DNA from 2 places in the Paenibacillus sp. OSY-SE genome. Region 2 is predicted to be linked to the other one. Evidence: riboswitches for the same ligand, from Rfam matches in the RefSeq annotation. Region 2 holds a riboswitch; the other holds the start of a gene.
What was found. Region 2 has a riboswitch for glycine ahead of gcvT (glycine cleavage system aminomethyltransferase GcvT). Riboswitches for the same ligand answer to the same signal wherever they lie in the genome.
Positions count from the first base shown of each region.

Region 1 (8,035 bases), on a different contig from region 2:
ATATTCAGCAGCAAAAACGACCAGCGCCAACGAATGATTCTGCCCTCGAAGCCGTATCTCGTTCAATGAAGGGGGCTGTATGCCAAACACCAGATTTTCCACTGTTTCAAGATCCGCTAATGTAGGGAAGATAGTCAAACCGTCCACGACATTAGATGAAGCGAGTGCATGATAGAAAAGACTTCTTGCGGGTATTCCTGGTTCGATACCTCTTATGCCTTCGAATGCAAAATCTTCGAACCCGGGAATAGTTCTATCGATATTCGGCAGTTCTCTTAGCAGCTCCCCTCTTAGATCGGGCGAGGAGATATCCATACCGTGCTTGAGAAACAAATCCTTCCATCCACCATTTTCTAATCGGTCGCATATTTGTTTTACATCGCCAATTATAGACATAACGGCTAACCGTCCTTTCATTCACTCTTGCAGTCGAACAATACGAGATATAGAGTAAACCCAAATTTGTTATTCTATACAAAAAACTATATTAAGTGTAGGGAATGTACGATGTTTGTGCCGTTGTGCAACCATACTTGCGTTTCAATCAATTTCAAGTGATTAATGTAGCAAATCGTTAGATACGACATAAGATGAAGCAGGAGATCAGCCCAAAAATGTCAAGTAGGTGTTGTTATTGAGGCAAAACGAAATGTGGCAGCCTGTTGTAACCGAATTATACAATAGTCTGTATAGTGAACAGATGGTTTGTTCCATTAGCTCGGAGTTATTTCATATCCCCGAGACGACAGATTTACAAGGAAATGCAGAAATGCATGCAAGTCTCGTCCCGGCATCTTATCATCGGGTGACGGCAACCGGTTCCGCCCAAAGATTGCTGAATGGTGAAAGTGCACCTTCCATTGTTGAAACATTGGTTGCCTGCATTCAAAATGCCGAACAGTTGGATCGCAACGTGCATTCCGGTTTATTTGTCATGAGGGATGCCGCCCCTGCTTCTTTCAAACCCGTAATCGAAAACATTATACTGTGGCAGGATTACGCTGAAGCACATTTGCAAAACGCAAAACAATCTACGATACAAATTACGGGTATGCCTTTTCGGCTAGGACACTGGATACATTATCAGGGAGTGTAACAGAAGTGTATTACAATCAACAAGCGCCATCCGCATATGGATGGCGCTTGTTTTACTGAGATTCCCGTCTCTTATTTTTGGGTAAATAGCTTTACCGCTTCTTCCAAAGATTTAAGCTGGCCTATCGCCGAATAATCCAACCATGGCTGTTGTTCAATCGCATGCACATTGCCATTTTTGACGGCCTTCATATTTTTCCAGATAGCACTCTCCTCCAACTCTTTGAACAGCTGCTGTGCGGCAGCGTCAGCGGAAACCTCAAGCAAGATATGATCAGGATCGAAATCCGGCAGCAGTTCTCTGGATATGGCTTGCGGTCCTTCCTTTCCTTGTCCCATGTTTTCCAATCCTTTGGCAGGTTTAATCCCCAAGTCTTCGTAAAGCAACGAGCCGTAATTACGGTCTAGCCCGTATACTCTGAATTCTTTTTTGAGCACGCGCAGAACCATTACGGTTTCATCTCCAAGAGCTTGCTTAACCTTTTCTTTCGCACTGGCGGCTTCTTGATTATAGTTGGAAATAAACGCGTCAGCTTCTTTTTCCCGTCCTGTCGCCTTGCCGAGCTGCGACAATTGATCTTGCCAGGTCGAATTTCTAAAATTAAGCACAATCGTTGGAGCAATTTTCTCAAGTTCCTCCTTTTTCCCCTGTATAAGCTCCTCCTGTGCAATAATAAGGTCTGGTTCAATGCTCACGATCGCTTCAAGGTTGGGATCTTGAGAATTGCCTAAATTTTGTGTGTTGTTCAAGAGATCAGCTACATGAGGGAGAAACTCTTTTCCTTTTTGGGTGACAGCACCTACAGGAGTAATTCCCAAAGCAAGCAAATCGCTCGTAAAAGGAATGGATAGCACCGCAATCCGTTTGTCTGATCCTGCTGCTTTGGCATCCTGCTTATTATCGATGGCATCAGCTTGAGACAGTGTTGCTTGCTCCGTTCCGCCTTGTGTATTCGTCGACGCTGCCCCGCTGCAAGCCGTAACAACCATTACTAGCAAACAACATATGAAAGTAAACATCATGGTCCGATGGCGTGTAAACATTTCGAAAAAACCCCTTTGAGTTGAATTATTATGTATGATGATAATGATAATCATTATTATGACAACATTCCTCTGAAAAATCCATGTCATATCTTTAGATTTGAATTTGGATTATCTTCACCTTAATGCCGTGAGCAGCGTCACCGCTTCGTCCAACTGCTGATCGATAGAACGTGGAGCATATACCATCCATTTGTCCCAATCCAACACATATACCCGATTATGCTTGACCGCCGGATGCTGGCTCCAGCCCTCGCTCGCTTGCCATTCTTTTAATCTGCTTTTTGCCTCTCCTTCCGTCTTGACCACGATGAAAAGATGATCGGTTTCGTAATCAGATAGATTTTTTGTGGTTGCAGACGTCCAATTGAAGACCGTACCAGGCGTATGCTTATCCATTTCTTTTCGTATCCGCTCTGGAGGTGTTAATTGCAAGGAACGATAAAACACATGCCCGATGTTGCGTGCGCCGTAAAGCTTCACTTCGTTATCGACAAGCGTGAGCAGCCCGACCGTTCCATCGCCGATAACCGCTTTTACTTTTTTTTGCTCGCGTTCCGCTCTCTGTTCGTGGCGTTCAATCCACTCTCGAGCTGCCTGTTCTTTGCCCACAAGCCGGGCTATTTCATGCAAATGTCCGAACAAGTCCAATCGCGTCCAGGGAATCGTCACAACCGGTGCAATGTCACCTATATACTTTCTCATTTGCAGCGAAATGTGGTCCTTGCATAAAATCAAATCAGGCTTTTGCTTCAATAAAGTTTGCCTGAAGTCTTCCCATACCCGATCATAGACCGGCTTGGTCATGGATGGCGATTCCTTATCGATGTGTGTTGCGAATGGCTTTACGCCTAGCGTTAATAAATGATCTGTATAAGGATGCGAAAGAGATACGATATTGCTATGATGTTTCTTAATGTACACGGTTGGCGCTATGCCATTGTACACTTTGAACCTCCTGCTGAAATAAAACTCATCTTTATATCCAACATCACGGGCGATGTCACGAATTTTCTCACGCGATACCAGCAAGTGCACCTTTGCCTGGTTCATACGCAAATCGGTCAAATACTCGATTGGGCTTTTCTTCAGTTTTTGTTTAAAAAGCTGGGAATAGTACGAGGGGTGCATACCCGCCATGTCCGCCAGCTTCCCTAGGGTGATATCCGTATGATAAGTCTGCTGCATGTACTGAATCGTGCCTTCTAGCGATTTTTCGGTGCGCTCGGAAATAGGCGCCGCTTTGTTATCCAATAGTACGCACAGCAGCTCATGCAAGTACAATTGCTTGCGTGAATCTTCCATTTCGTTTAGAGAAGCTCTGCCCCTAGTCAATAATTGAATCAGATGCCGAACGCGTTGGTACTGCTTGACCCGTATTTCCCCATGTTCGGGAAGCGTTGACTCCTTCTCATACACTCTTCTCAGCTCGGTCCATTCCGTAACGCGAAACATGTCAAACGCAATTCTGCACAGACTCAGACATTGAGTCGGGTCGCTCTCAGCTGCAAGTGCGAAGCCAGCAGGCAACAAATAAACGGATTTCCGTGATAGATCTATCGGTTGAAGTTCATCGTTCATGTATAATTTTCCGTGACCCTCCGTCACGAACAATAAGGTATGAGAAGCAAGCTCATGTCTCTCCCAGCCCGACGTAGCATCGACTGCTATGCATTCGATTTGTTTGATTTGAAGCAATGCTTTATGTAAAAAAATATGATGTTTCCCTTCGTCCACTTCTCTTTCCTCCAGCTTCATCTAAATCTAAACATAATGATTTTTCGATATGAGTAAGAATGATTCTCAATGTCAGGTTCTTATTTTCTCATGCTTGGTTCCATCTGTCCAATGTTCACAGCACAGAATTAACAAGTTGCCTTGATTTACATAAAAAAATCTCGTCTCCCTAAGAGACGAGATGAACTCACGGTACCACTCTTGATAACAGATTGAACAACAAAAGAAGCAGCTCCAACCTTTTATCCTCTCACTTTTTATGTGTTTTCATATGCTTCAGATAAAGACGAGTTTCCGTCACAACCACACCGGATAGACCTAGCAGCGCGACGAGGTTCGGCAGAGCCATTAAGCCATTCACAATGTCCGAGAGCTGCCAAATCAGCTCAAGCTTGATGAACGCGCCCAGACCGATCAGGACGATGAACACGATGCGGTAAGGCAGAATGGATTTGACTCCAAATAAATATTCCATGCAACGTTCGCCGTAATAATTCCAGCCTAGAATCGTGGTAAAAGCGAACAGTATAAGGCAAAACATCAAAATGATGGATCCATACGGCATAGCTGCATCAAACGCCGCTTGGGTCATCTCTGCCCCATCAGTCGAGCCGTTCCAAACCCCGGTTATAATCAATGTCAATCCCGTCAGAGAACAAATAATAATCGTATCGAAAAATGTGCCCGTCATGGATACAAGCCCTTGCTCCGCAGGCCACTTCACCTTTGCCGCAGCTGCCGCAATCGGAGCGCTGCCCAGACCAGATTCATTGGAAAATACACCTCTTGCGATACCATTCCGAATCGCCATCATGACCGTTGCGCCGAGGAATCCGCCCCCTGCTGCTGTCGCGTTAAAGGCGCCATGTAATATGAGCGACAGCGCATGAGGAATCTGATCCGCAAAAACAATAAGGACAATGCTGCTCGCTATCAAATAAATAATGGCCATCACAGGTACGACTTTGGTCGTTACATGCGAGATGCTCTTGAGCCCCCCAATTGTCACCAATGCTGTCAAAAGAGTCACAACACCCGCCGTAACAACTACGGGGATGCCCAAGCTTGACTGCGCGGAAGACACGATTGCATTGATTTGCGGGAAGGTGCCCACTCCAAACAGTGCAACCAATACTCCGCTCACGGCGAAGAAAACGGCAAGCGGTTTAAATTTAATGCCCAAACCTTTTTCAATGTAATACATAGGGCCGCCCGATATCTGTCCATTATCGTCAATCTTCCGAAATTTTACGGCCAATAGTCCTTCTGCATACTTGGTTGCCATTCCAAAGAACGCCGCCATCCACATCCAAAATAACGCACCAGGTCCACCTATTTTAATCGCAGTAGCTACCCCGACAATGTTGCCCGTACCGATCGTTGCCGCCAAAGCGGTAGCCAGCGCACCAAAGCTGGTTACGTCACCTTCGCCTTCATTTTTAGCTTTGAACACGAGCTTTAGGGCAAGAGGCAGACGAATCACCTGCAGCAATCCAAGGCGGAATGTAAATATAATTCCCGTTCCTACCAACAAAATAAGAAGCGGCGGCCCCCATACAAAACGATTCACGCTGCCTAACCATTGTTCTATCATGTGCATAGAAATTCCCCTCATGATCTTTATTTATTGCCGAACGACATGAAAAAGAGCCAAATCGGTTGATTTGACTCCGGGGACATTTTTGCAGAATAGCAAATACGAGAATAAGTGAGATTAGTCACAATTCCAACGCAAAACGATGCCTGCACTTCTGCAATCCCTGTCCTTTTACCTGAGAGTTTTAACGTGTGAAATCACCCGTATTGCCCCTTCGGTGCTCCATGACGGAGTCTCTCCAGAGTCCTGTCCATCTACGGTCCTGCTTGCATTGCATTCGAATTCTTCATTCGATAATTCAAGCGCCTGAGAGCTTTACCCCTTCGGCCAGACTGCTGCCTGTCTCCCGTAAACTTCATCCAGCTATAAAGTTTTATACTACATTATAGAGAACAGACTATCATTTCGCAAGGCTGATTAAATGGTAATATATCCCCCGAGGCTCTCTTTAGCCTTCACTTATGCACGTTCATGAATATATGCAATGAATATGCAATAAAAATGTACATTATGCGTATTTCTCCCTTTTCTACCCATAGAGCATAATTGATGGGCCTCCAGGGTGAATAAAAAATCTCGCCTCATGAAGAGACGAGATGAACCCGCGGTGCTATTCATTTTATCGAATTAGGCTAAATCTTTCACTCCGGCAATCGGTAAACAGCGAACGGCTCTCCATAGCGGAAAGGATAACTGATTTGATCCAGCTCTTCCAGTTGATTCGCATCCAGCTTTATCGAGATGCTGTGCAGATTCTCCTCTAGTTGTTCAACCTTTGTAGCACCAACGATAACGGTTGACACGGAAGGTCTGTGAATGAGCCAAGACAGGGAAAGCGCACCGGGAGTGCAGCCTAAGTCGTGAGCAACACTGCTAATATTTCTGCTCAGAGCAATGCGGTCATCATTAAGGAACTTACTAAAATTAGGATCGGTTTCCGCCCGCGAACCTTCCGGTACCGCTTCCGTAGAACTGTATTTCCCGCTCAAAATACCACCGGCCAGCGGAAAATACGGGATGATGCCAATCCCCTGATCCTGACATAGAGGGACGAGCTCTTGCTCTGAAGTCCGATCGGCGAGAGAGTAGCTTGTCTGAATGGACACATAGCGGTTCAATCCAAGGTGCTCACTAATACCTACAGCCTTCATCAACTCCCACGCGGCATAATTCGACGCCCCGATGTATCGTATTTTTCCCGAACGAACCATGTCGTCCAATGTTCTTAACGTTTCTTCCAGCGGTGTATGGGGATCGAACGTGTGGATTTGATAGAGATCGACATAATCCGTCTTCAACCGCATCAGACTGTTGTCCAGCTCTTGCTGCAAGTGGCAGCGCGACGACCCGCGATCATTCGGACCTTCCCCGCGAACTAACCCGGCTTTTGTCGCCAACACCACGTTATGACGTCTTCCTTCCAATGCCTGTCCGATAATTCGCTCTGATTCGGAATTCGCATAAATATTGGCCGTGTCTATAAAATTGATCCCGTGATCCAAAGCCTTATGTATAATTCGGATCGAGGTCTGTTTGTCGGAACGTTTCCCGAATGCGTTCGTCCCTAATCCTAATGCAGACACTTTCAACCCGCTATTGCCAAGGCGGCGAAAATTCATGATAACCAGCTCCTCTTTTCAATATTCATAGTGCTGTTTATATGTAGCAATTATACCATAATGGAACAAACTTACGATTGGAGAAAGGACGTTGAACTTGCTTAGGCTGAGCAACCATTCGTTGCTTGCAGAGCGAACGGCGTTTCTATAATTCCCCGACAAATGTATGGATTGCAAAAAAGCCGTTCCCTGGTTAAATTCCGAGAAGCGGCCTTAGTTTCATCTTGTCTGATTGGAATATTGCAGAGGAGTCAGACCTGTCGTTCTCATAAAAAGCTTCCCCAATCCGGACTCATCCGCCACCTTCTCCATAAAGGAAGGGACGATTTCCATTTTTAGAAAAGATAACAGTTGTCCCCATTGGCAAGAGTGCCTCTCTCCCACAGGGAATATTTGAATGTCGCCTGATGCGGCAATCCCTTCCTGACTGCCTGCATTTTCGAATGCATGCAGCTTCATCGGACTGCTCTGAACTTGCGTTTGTTTTTTATTTTTTGTATTCTTTACTTACCGGTAAGTATTAACAGAAGAAGAAGGAGCCCAGTCTGTGAACAATACGGAGACTTACAAAAGAATCGTAGACACCACCTACGCCCTTTTTGCCGAGCATGGGATTGATAAGACAAGTATGGCCATGATTGCCAAGGAAGTAGGTATTACCAAACCGGCCGTCTATTATTATTTTAGCTCTAAAGAAGAACTAGTGGATTTTCTGTTCGAGGAAATATGTAAAGAAATCGATTTTGCAAAGTATTTTACGATTGAAGCATATACGAAAAATAATTTCCAAGCGAAGTTGTTGTCCGATGGCTTTAAAATGATTCAGGATCAAGAGAATGATGCTTTTTTCTCTCGGGTCATTAACGAGTATATCTTGGTTTCCATCCGAAATGAAAAATATCGCCAAACGTTTTACAGCATTACAGAAGGGTTCATGAACGGG
Region 1 is NZ_ALKF01000175.1:46,557-54,591, reverse strand. It holds gene A372_RS0112070 (hypothetical protein) at 1-396, opposite strand, end outside; gene A372_RS0112065 (hypothetical protein) at 635-1,096, shown strand; gene A372_RS0112060 (ABC transporter substrate-binding protein) at 1,168-2,139, opposite strand; gene A372_RS0112055 (AraC family transcriptional regulator) at 2,257-3,876, opposite strand; gene A372_RS0112050 (amino acid carrier protein) at 4,127-5,476, opposite strand; glycine riboswitch at 5,627-5,725, opposite strand; gene A372_RS0112045 (aldo/keto reductase) at 6,115-7,092, opposite strand; gene A372_RS0112040 (hypothetical protein) at 7,312-7,551, opposite strand; gene A372_RS0112035 (TetR/AcrR family transcriptional regulator) at 7,640-8,035, shown strand, end outside.
Region 1: it holds a riboswitch for glycine, as region 2 does, so the genes downstream of both, A372_RS0112050 (amino acid carrier protein) here and gcvT (glycine cleavage system aminomethyltransferase GcvT) in region 2, are expected to answer to the same signal.

Region 2 (8,035 bases):
TGGCGCAACCCTTCCGGCCCATATGTGCGGATATACGCGTAGGCGCGAACGAGAATGCCGAAGTTGCCGTAATATGCTTTAACGCGGCCGATGGATTCGGGCCTGTCGTAGTTTAATCCATACGTTCCATCCTCTTTCTTGGCCACGATTGGCTTCGGCAGGAACGGAATGAGCTTGCTCTTCACGCCGACAGGTCCTGCACCCGGACCGCCGCCGCCATGCGGAGTGCTCATCGTCTTGTGCAGGTTCAAGTGCACGACGTCGAAGCCCATGTCTCCCGGGCGGGTAATGCCCATAATCGCGTTCGAGTTCGCGCCGTCGTAGTAAATAAGGCCGCCTGCTTCATGGACGATCTCGGCAATCTCGACAATATGCTCTTCGAATAAGCCGAGCGTGCTCGGATTCGTCAGCATAAGCGCGGCTGTATCGGGACCGACGACAGCACGGAGCGCATCAAGGTCAACCAGTCCTTTGTCGTCGGACTGAATCGTAATCGTCTCGAGGCCGGCAACCGTTGCGCTGGCTGGGTTCGTACCATGCGAGGAATCTGGCACGATGACCTTCGTCCGGGTCTCGCCACGGCTCTCGTGGTAGGCGCGAATCATCATCAAGCCCGTCCATTCGCCATGGGCGCCTGCCGCAGGCTGAAGCGTCACTTGGTCCATGCCTGTTAACGCGGCGAGATCGTTCTGAAGCGTATATAACAGCTCCAATGCTCCCTGGATGCTCTGTTCCGGCTGATACGGGTGAATCTTCGCGAAGCCGGTGAAGCGGGCTACATCTTCGTTAATCTTCGGATTGTACTTCATCGTGCAGGAACCAAGCGGATAAAAGCCATTATCGATGCCGAAATTACGGCGCGAAAGCTCCGTATAATGGCGGATTACATCAACCTCGTACACTTCAGGCAGCTCGGCAGGTTGACTGCGGAGCATAGATTCGGGAATCAGTTCTCCGAGATTGACCTCGGGAACATCGAGCTCAGGCAAAGAATAGGCGACACGTCCGGGTTTGCTGAGTTCGAAGATGAGCTTTTTGTCCGGTTTCATAGACATGCCTCCAATCGGTTCACAAATTGATCGATTTCGGATTTCGTTCTTCGCTCGGTAACGGCGACGAGCATATGACCTTGCAGTTCAGGATAGGCTATGCCCAGGTCGTATCCACCGATATAACCGTTATCCAGCAGTTTTGCTTGAACGTCATCTATATTTGCGCCATCAGGCAGCTTAACGACAAACTCATTGAAGAAAGGCGCGTCAAAAGCGAGCGCGAGCTCGGATTGTTGTGCGAATACGCCAGCGGCGTAATGAGCCTTCTGCACATTCAGGTTCGCGACTTGCTGAACTCCTGTCTTGCCCATTGTCGACAAATAAACGGATGCGCACAGCGCAAGCAGCGCCTGATTGGAGCAAATGTTGGACGTTGCCTTCTCGCGCCGGATGTGCTGCTCTCGGGCTTGCAGCGTCAAGACGAATCCGCGTTTGCCATCGATATCCTTCGTCTGTCCGACGATCCGTCCCGGCATCCGTCGCATGAGCGGTTCTGCCACTGCGAAGAAGCCGCATGTCGGGCCGCCAAGTGAAGCGGAAATGCCGAACGGCTGCGCATCGCCGACCACGACGTCCGCGCCCAGCTTGCCCGGCGTTTCCAGCAGCCCCAAGGTGATCGGGTTGGTGCTGACGACGAGCAATCCTTTCTTGCTGTGAATGATCGGCTCGATAGCACGCAAATCCTCAATGCAGCCGAAGAAGTTCGGCGATTGAACGATGACGGCTGCGGTGTCCTCCGACACAAGAGCTTGCAGCTCCTCCAGATCGGTGACGCCGTCCTTGTAATCGACTTCCACGACATCGAGATTCAGACCGCGCGCAGTCGTGCGCACGATTTGGCGGGCTTCCGGATGGACAGCGCGCGAGATGATGAGTTCCTTGCGCTTCGTCGCTCCGCTGGCCAGTGCGCCTGCTTCTGCCAGAGCAGTAGCACCGTCGTACATGCTGGCATTGGCCACAGCCATACCAGTCAATTCACAAATGTACGATTGAAACTCGAAGATGGCCTGCAGTTCACCTTGGCTAATTTCAGGCTGATACGGGGTGTACGCCGTGTAGAATTCAGAACGGGACACCACGTGATTGATAACGACAGGCACATGATGATCATAGAGACCGGCGCCCAAGAAGCTGGTATATCGTTCAAAGTCGGCGTTCTTATCCGCCAATTCCTTCATATGCTTCAGCAGGGCTGCTTCGTCAAGCGCCTCGGACATCGGCAGAACGCCCGGATAGCGAACGGAAGCAGGGATATCTTGAAATAGTTCCTCAATGGAGGAGATGCCGATGACCTTCATCATGTCCGCTTGGTCCTGTGCCGTCATCGGGATATAGCGATGCTTCATAGTTGGATTCGCTCCTTCTGTTTAGTTCGTCGCTCTTTTGTAGAATGGGGCTTTGATGACACGGGCCTTCAGCTGCTTCCCGCGAATTTCGACCATTACTTCCGTATCCAGCTCACTGTAAGCGGCATCAATTAAGGCAAGGCCTAGATTGCGCTTGAGTGTAGGGGACTGCGTTCCCGTCGTTACCTCGCCAACAGGATTCTCGTTGATTAATACAGGATAGTGGGAGCGTGGAATGCCCTTGTCTATCATTTCAATTCCGACAAGCTTGCGGCGAGGCCCATCAGCCTTCTGGCTGGCGAGTGCTTCCCGTCCGATGAAGTCTCCCTTATCCAGCTTGACGAAGAAACCAAGTCCTGCTTCAAGCGGCGAAATGTCGGCCGATATTTCTTGCCCATATAGCGGAAGCTTCGCTTCGAACCGCAGCGTATCACGCGCTCCCAACCCAGCAGGTACAAGCCCGTGCGCTTCGCCTGCTCTCATTAGCTCTGTCCATACCTGAGGCGCGTCTTCTGCTGCTACATACAGCTCAAATCCGTCTTCCCCGGTATACCCGGTACGGGAAATCAAGGCGCGCACGCCGCAGACGGCAGCGTCCGTCACAAATTGAAAAGGCTTCAGCTCAGCCAGCGGCGCGTCCGTAACATGAGCCGCGATCGCTTGCGCATTAGGACCTTGCAGCGCGAGCAATGCCGTGCTGTCAGACTTATTCTCTAGGACGACGTCGGCAGGGAGATGTTCTTGAAGCCATGCGAAGTCCTTGTCAATGTTGGAAGCATTGACCACCAGCATGTAATGATTTGCAGCCAGCCGATAAATGAGAATATCGTCGACGACGCCTCCGTTCGGATTGCATAAGAGGGAATACTGTGCTCTCCCGTCGACGAGACGGGTGACATCGTTCGTCGTCACGTGCTGCAGAAAGGCTTCTGCCGAAGAACCGCTTACCATAAATTCGCCCATATGGGAGACGTCGAACAAGCCTGCCTGAGTGCGGACGGCTTCGTGTTCCTTCTGAATGCCGCTGAATTGCACCGGCAGTTCCCATCCGCCGAAGTCGATGCAGCGAGCGCCGGGATAGTCGGCGTATAACGGGAATATCGGTGTTCTTTTTAACTGTGACATGACTTCACCTCGATCGTCTTATTAGTTAGGTATTGATAAAATAAAAAGACAGGCAGAAGAAAGCCAGCATGCCTGCGCCTACTGTATTCCTTCCGCTCTGTCCTTTGTACCTGAGAGTTACCTCGCGCATTCGCATACGCGAACGTTCCGAGTTTCCCCTTGGGTGACTCTAGTGAAAGAGTTCTCTCCAGAGATGCGTCCGGTAAAAGTCCTTTTGCCTGAGAGATTCACCCGTATGGGCTTACTCCTTCGGCGTTACCTGAGTGCGGTAATCTCTCCCCTTACCATCATTCGCGTGTGCAGTTGTTATACCTACATTATTACTTGATGCTTCCACACATTGTCAATCCATTTTTTGCGGATTGAAAAAAATGTTGTCCGAAATATTGACATATATCGAAGGCTGAACTACGCTATAGATGCGTGTTTTTGAACAACCTAGATTGATGTAAAATGCAACCTTGTTAAATTCATACAACGCGGATGAAGATGATTGGGAGAGACCGACACGGGGTTCCTTGTGCCGGCACCGAAGGAGCAAGCTGCCAACCTGCCGATTGGCAATTAATCTCTCAGGTACATGTACCGTCATCTGACGCAGCTCTGGAGAGCGCATTAGCCACCCAAGGGGTAAATTCGATCGTGTCCATATCGGCAGGATCGAGCACAAACTCTCAGGTACCGAGGACAGAGAAGAGGGCGAATAAGGCCTTTTCTTGTCTTTTTTTTACATGCGTATCTACACTACCAACTACAATTATGATGAAGAAATGAGGCGTTAGCATGAGTGAAGTGAAAGAGAATTTATTGTACAGCGAAGAACATGAGTGGGCTTTCGTCGTCGATGAACGCACCGTACGCATCGGAATTTCCGATCATGCACAGGCTCAATTGGGAGATATCGTATTTATTGAATTTCCTGAAATCGGTTCCACGCTTTCTGCGGGTGACAGCATGGGTTCAATTGAATCGGTAAAGACGGTATCGGAGCTGTATTGTCCTGTCAGCGGAAAGATTACGAAGGTGAACACCGGGCTGGAGGATGCGCCGGAACAGGTGAACAGCGCGCCTTACGACGGTGGTTGGCTTGCCGAACTCGAGATCGAAGGCAGCATGGAGGAAGCGCTCAAGCATTTGTTAAGCGCGGAGAAATATCAGGAGCTTATCGATTAAGCACAAGCAGCGAGATAGCAAGCGACACCTCCCAGTAATCGCGTTATGCGATCAGTGGGGGGTGTTTTTGCATTCGCAAGAAAGGATATAGAGCGTGGTGTCTGGAATCATATATAAGAACTACTACGGTCGAAGCAAGCCCCATTGGAAAATATAGAGCAGGGTGTACGGATTGGGCGGCTAACGGCATATAGACTGTATTCTGTACAGTGAATTTGGCTACATCTCTGACCAAAAATTCGAAGTTAGTAAAGAAGAAATACTGAACAAGGTTACGATTAACATAAGCTTAAAAAACTTAGAAATACCATATATTAAGAAAGAAATGAACGAGGAAGACGATCACGAACGATACAGTGATTTGAGATTGAAGGAATTGACTTATCATTTTACACTAATAATGATGTTGATGAAGTTGCTCTATTTATGAAAAAAATTGTTATAATTGAAAAGAGGACATACTGTGTTAAGACAGCTGGTAAACTTTGCGACCTAATTAACAGACGGAAAGAGCTAAAAGACAGATCTCCTTAAAAATTACTAGAATGGATGTAAGGTGTATGAACTACAAACTAACAAGCAAAGCAGAAGAAATAAGCAAGTCTGAGGAATTACTATATGAGGTCTTGTTTAAACCGATTGGCTTAGACCAATCAGCGAGACAGCTGCTTAAAATTCCGGGAGACGAGTATCATTTTGTGGCGATGGAAGAGGATGAAGTACCCGGAGTGATGCTTGAGGAGAATTCGATTGAACAGACAAACTAGACTGCATTCAAGCATCTTTGGCATCATTATTTTAATATTGCTATTCACTGTATCTCTCAACACCGATGATAGTGAAGCGGTCATAAAAACGCAATACGAGCCTGACCAATATACAAGCGACGACCTTCAAATTATAGACACCAAAACGGGAGACTTGTTACATATAGGCATGACTAAACAAGAAATTACGGAGCTGTACGGCAAAGAGGACAAAATCCAGTTTAACCTGTACCAATATGGCGGATTGCGCATCGCTTATCGAGATGATGTCGTGGTCCAATTTTTCCTATCCATTAATGATAATCAATCGAATCGATTTCAAACGTACAGAGAAATTGGTTTAGGAGATTCATTAGAACAACTTCTGGCTAATTATGGTGAGAAGCATGCTAATCTTTCTGATTCTTATGGTGCTACAAGAATAACGTATATCGTAAAGAAGAACGGAAATGAATTAGAAACGGTAGATTTCAATGATCCCGCTTTGAAGACGGGGGATAAGAAAAGTCTATACTTTATCGATTTTGCCTGTGACGATGAGATAACGGTAATTAATATAGGTGATTTAGAGAGTATACAGAATATGCAATGATGAACCAGAGAATTATAGGGATGTTATTGTGGACGATTTGCAATTAGTCAGTCCGACATTACAATGGTATTCGACCGTCTGAGCGGCGCAAAGGCTATGCCACAAAGCTGTTAGCGCTATCTATGGAAAAGGCTCTGTATTGAAGACTAATCACCGGGCAGGAACATCGCAACATCAGTTTTTTGCGGCGGAGGGTAATGGATGGAATATAAATAAGAAAACGAAAAGCAGCGAGGACTGAGGCAGCGAGGTCTTAGTGAACTTGAATTCCAGCTAAGGAGAGGTCAAATAAATATGTACAAGTTTGAACAAAAAATGAATGAGTTTATTGCTGCGAATCAACTGAAAGCCGAGCATTTGGTGTTGGAGCAGTCTTGCCACTCGGTGAAAGACGCGGCTATTGCTGTAAACGGATCGGAAGATCAATTCGTCAAAAACATTTGCATGATAGATAACGCAGGCAGATTAATTGTTGCGATCGTGCATGGAAAGGACCGGGCAAGCACTTCGAGAGTAAGCAAAGCGCTCGACATCGATCGACCGAGGCTGGCTGAAGAAGCGGAGGTGCTGGAGAGAACAGGCTATCCTGCAGGTGGAGTGCCCTCCTTTGGATATGATGCATTGTTTTTGATCGACCCTAAAGTAACCGAATTGGAATGTATCTATACAGGCGGTGGATCGCCTAACTCATTAGTTCGCATCGAAGTCGAAGAAATGTTGAACATGAATGCTGGAAAGATTGCTAGAATAAGAAAATAAAGGGGTAGGCTGCTGTGAAGGGACCAATGACGTTAGTGGATCAGGATTTTGTCATCGAGCAAGTACAAGAGAAGTTCAATTGTACCGTATTGAAGTGCGAAGGGCGCCCGGTTTTGGAATATGGAACGGATGCAGAATTGGACCAGATAGGTGAGTATGTGAGAGCAGAGTTCGATAAAGAGCTTTTGGACGTTTTCTTCGCGGCTATTGAAAGCGTAAAGCCAGAATAATGCATATCGTGTTTAAAGTGGCCGTTTTTTAACATCATCTATGAGGGGGGAATTGTAATGTCGGATGTGCCGAGGCACATCGTAGCCGTCTCCGCTTTGATTCAGAACGAAGCGGGACATACGTTGCTCGTGCAAACCCATAATCGATCTAATACGTGGGAGATGCCAGGGGGACAAGTGGAGGAAGGTGAACCTCTGCATGAAGCAGTATGTCGGGAAGTCGAGGAGGAGACGGGCATCATCATTGAACCGCTCGGGATTACAGGGGTTTATTTCAATCAGACGAGTGACATTGTGTCCGTCGTCTTCCGTGCACACCATGTCCGCGGCGATATCGTCAAGCAGGACAGTGAAATAAAGGCAGCGCGCTTTATCGAATTATCCGAAGCGAATATTGATGATTTTGTGAAGCGGCCCCATTTTAAATCACGAATCTTGGACGCCATGCAGGGCCGCTACATTCCATACGAAGTATGGGAGACGAAGCCGTATACCCTGCTTGAGAGAATCGAACCTGGAAAGACATTATAGCAACTTACGTGGCGTTAGAATGCTCAATTGTATTGAAACTTTGAATAAACAGGAGGAAGGGTCTAATGTGGGCCACAAATGCAGCGTGGGTATGGGCGTTGAGCTACACAATTTTAGGCATCAGTTTAGCGGCAAGCGTGTATAGTATATGCAGAAGGCGATTAACGCTGATGTCGTGGATTCATGTCGCCGTTCTCATCAGCGGCTTCATTGTTTTTTTCTTGAATTCGCTCGGAAGAAGCGAAGGCATGACAGAACTGGAATACTTGGTTAACCAGTTGTTCCTAGGCTCATTATGGGCAATTTATGTAGTGTGTGGCTATTTGTACACCATCGTGTGGTGGTGTTGCTTCGTCTCCTCGTATAGCAGGAAATGATAGTATTCGAATCTTGTATCTATGTCCAAGTTCATTTTTTTAACTTGGAGCGGGGACAGGGAGTTGGAACCGATCTGGCCAAG
Region 2 is NZ_ALKF01000166.1:36,348-44,382, reverse strand. It holds gene gcvPB (aminomethyl-transferring glycine dehydrogenase subunit GcvPB) at 1-1,049, opposite strand, end outside; gene gcvPA (aminomethyl-transferring glycine dehydrogenase subunit GcvPA) at 1,046-2,398, opposite strand; gene gcvT (glycine cleavage system aminomethyltransferase GcvT) at 2,420-3,523, opposite strand; glycine riboswitch at 3,611-3,719, opposite strand; glycine riboswitch at 3,720-3,814, opposite strand; glycine riboswitch at 4,008-4,120, shown strand; gene gcvH (glycine cleavage system protein GcvH) at 4,307-4,696, shown strand; gene A372_RS0109045 (hypothetical protein) at 5,257-5,463, shown strand; gene A372_RS0109040 (hypothetical protein) at 5,447-6,055, shown strand; partial or broken gene A372_RS37290 (GNAT family N-acetyltransferase) at 6,121-6,189, shown strand; gene A372_RS0109035 (aminoacyl-tRNA deacylase) at 6,350-6,814, shown strand; gene A372_RS0109030 (hypothetical protein) at 6,829-7,044, shown strand; gene A372_RS0109025 (NUDIX hydrolase) at 7,102-7,575, shown strand; gene A372_RS0109020 (hypothetical protein) at 7,641-7,952, shown strand.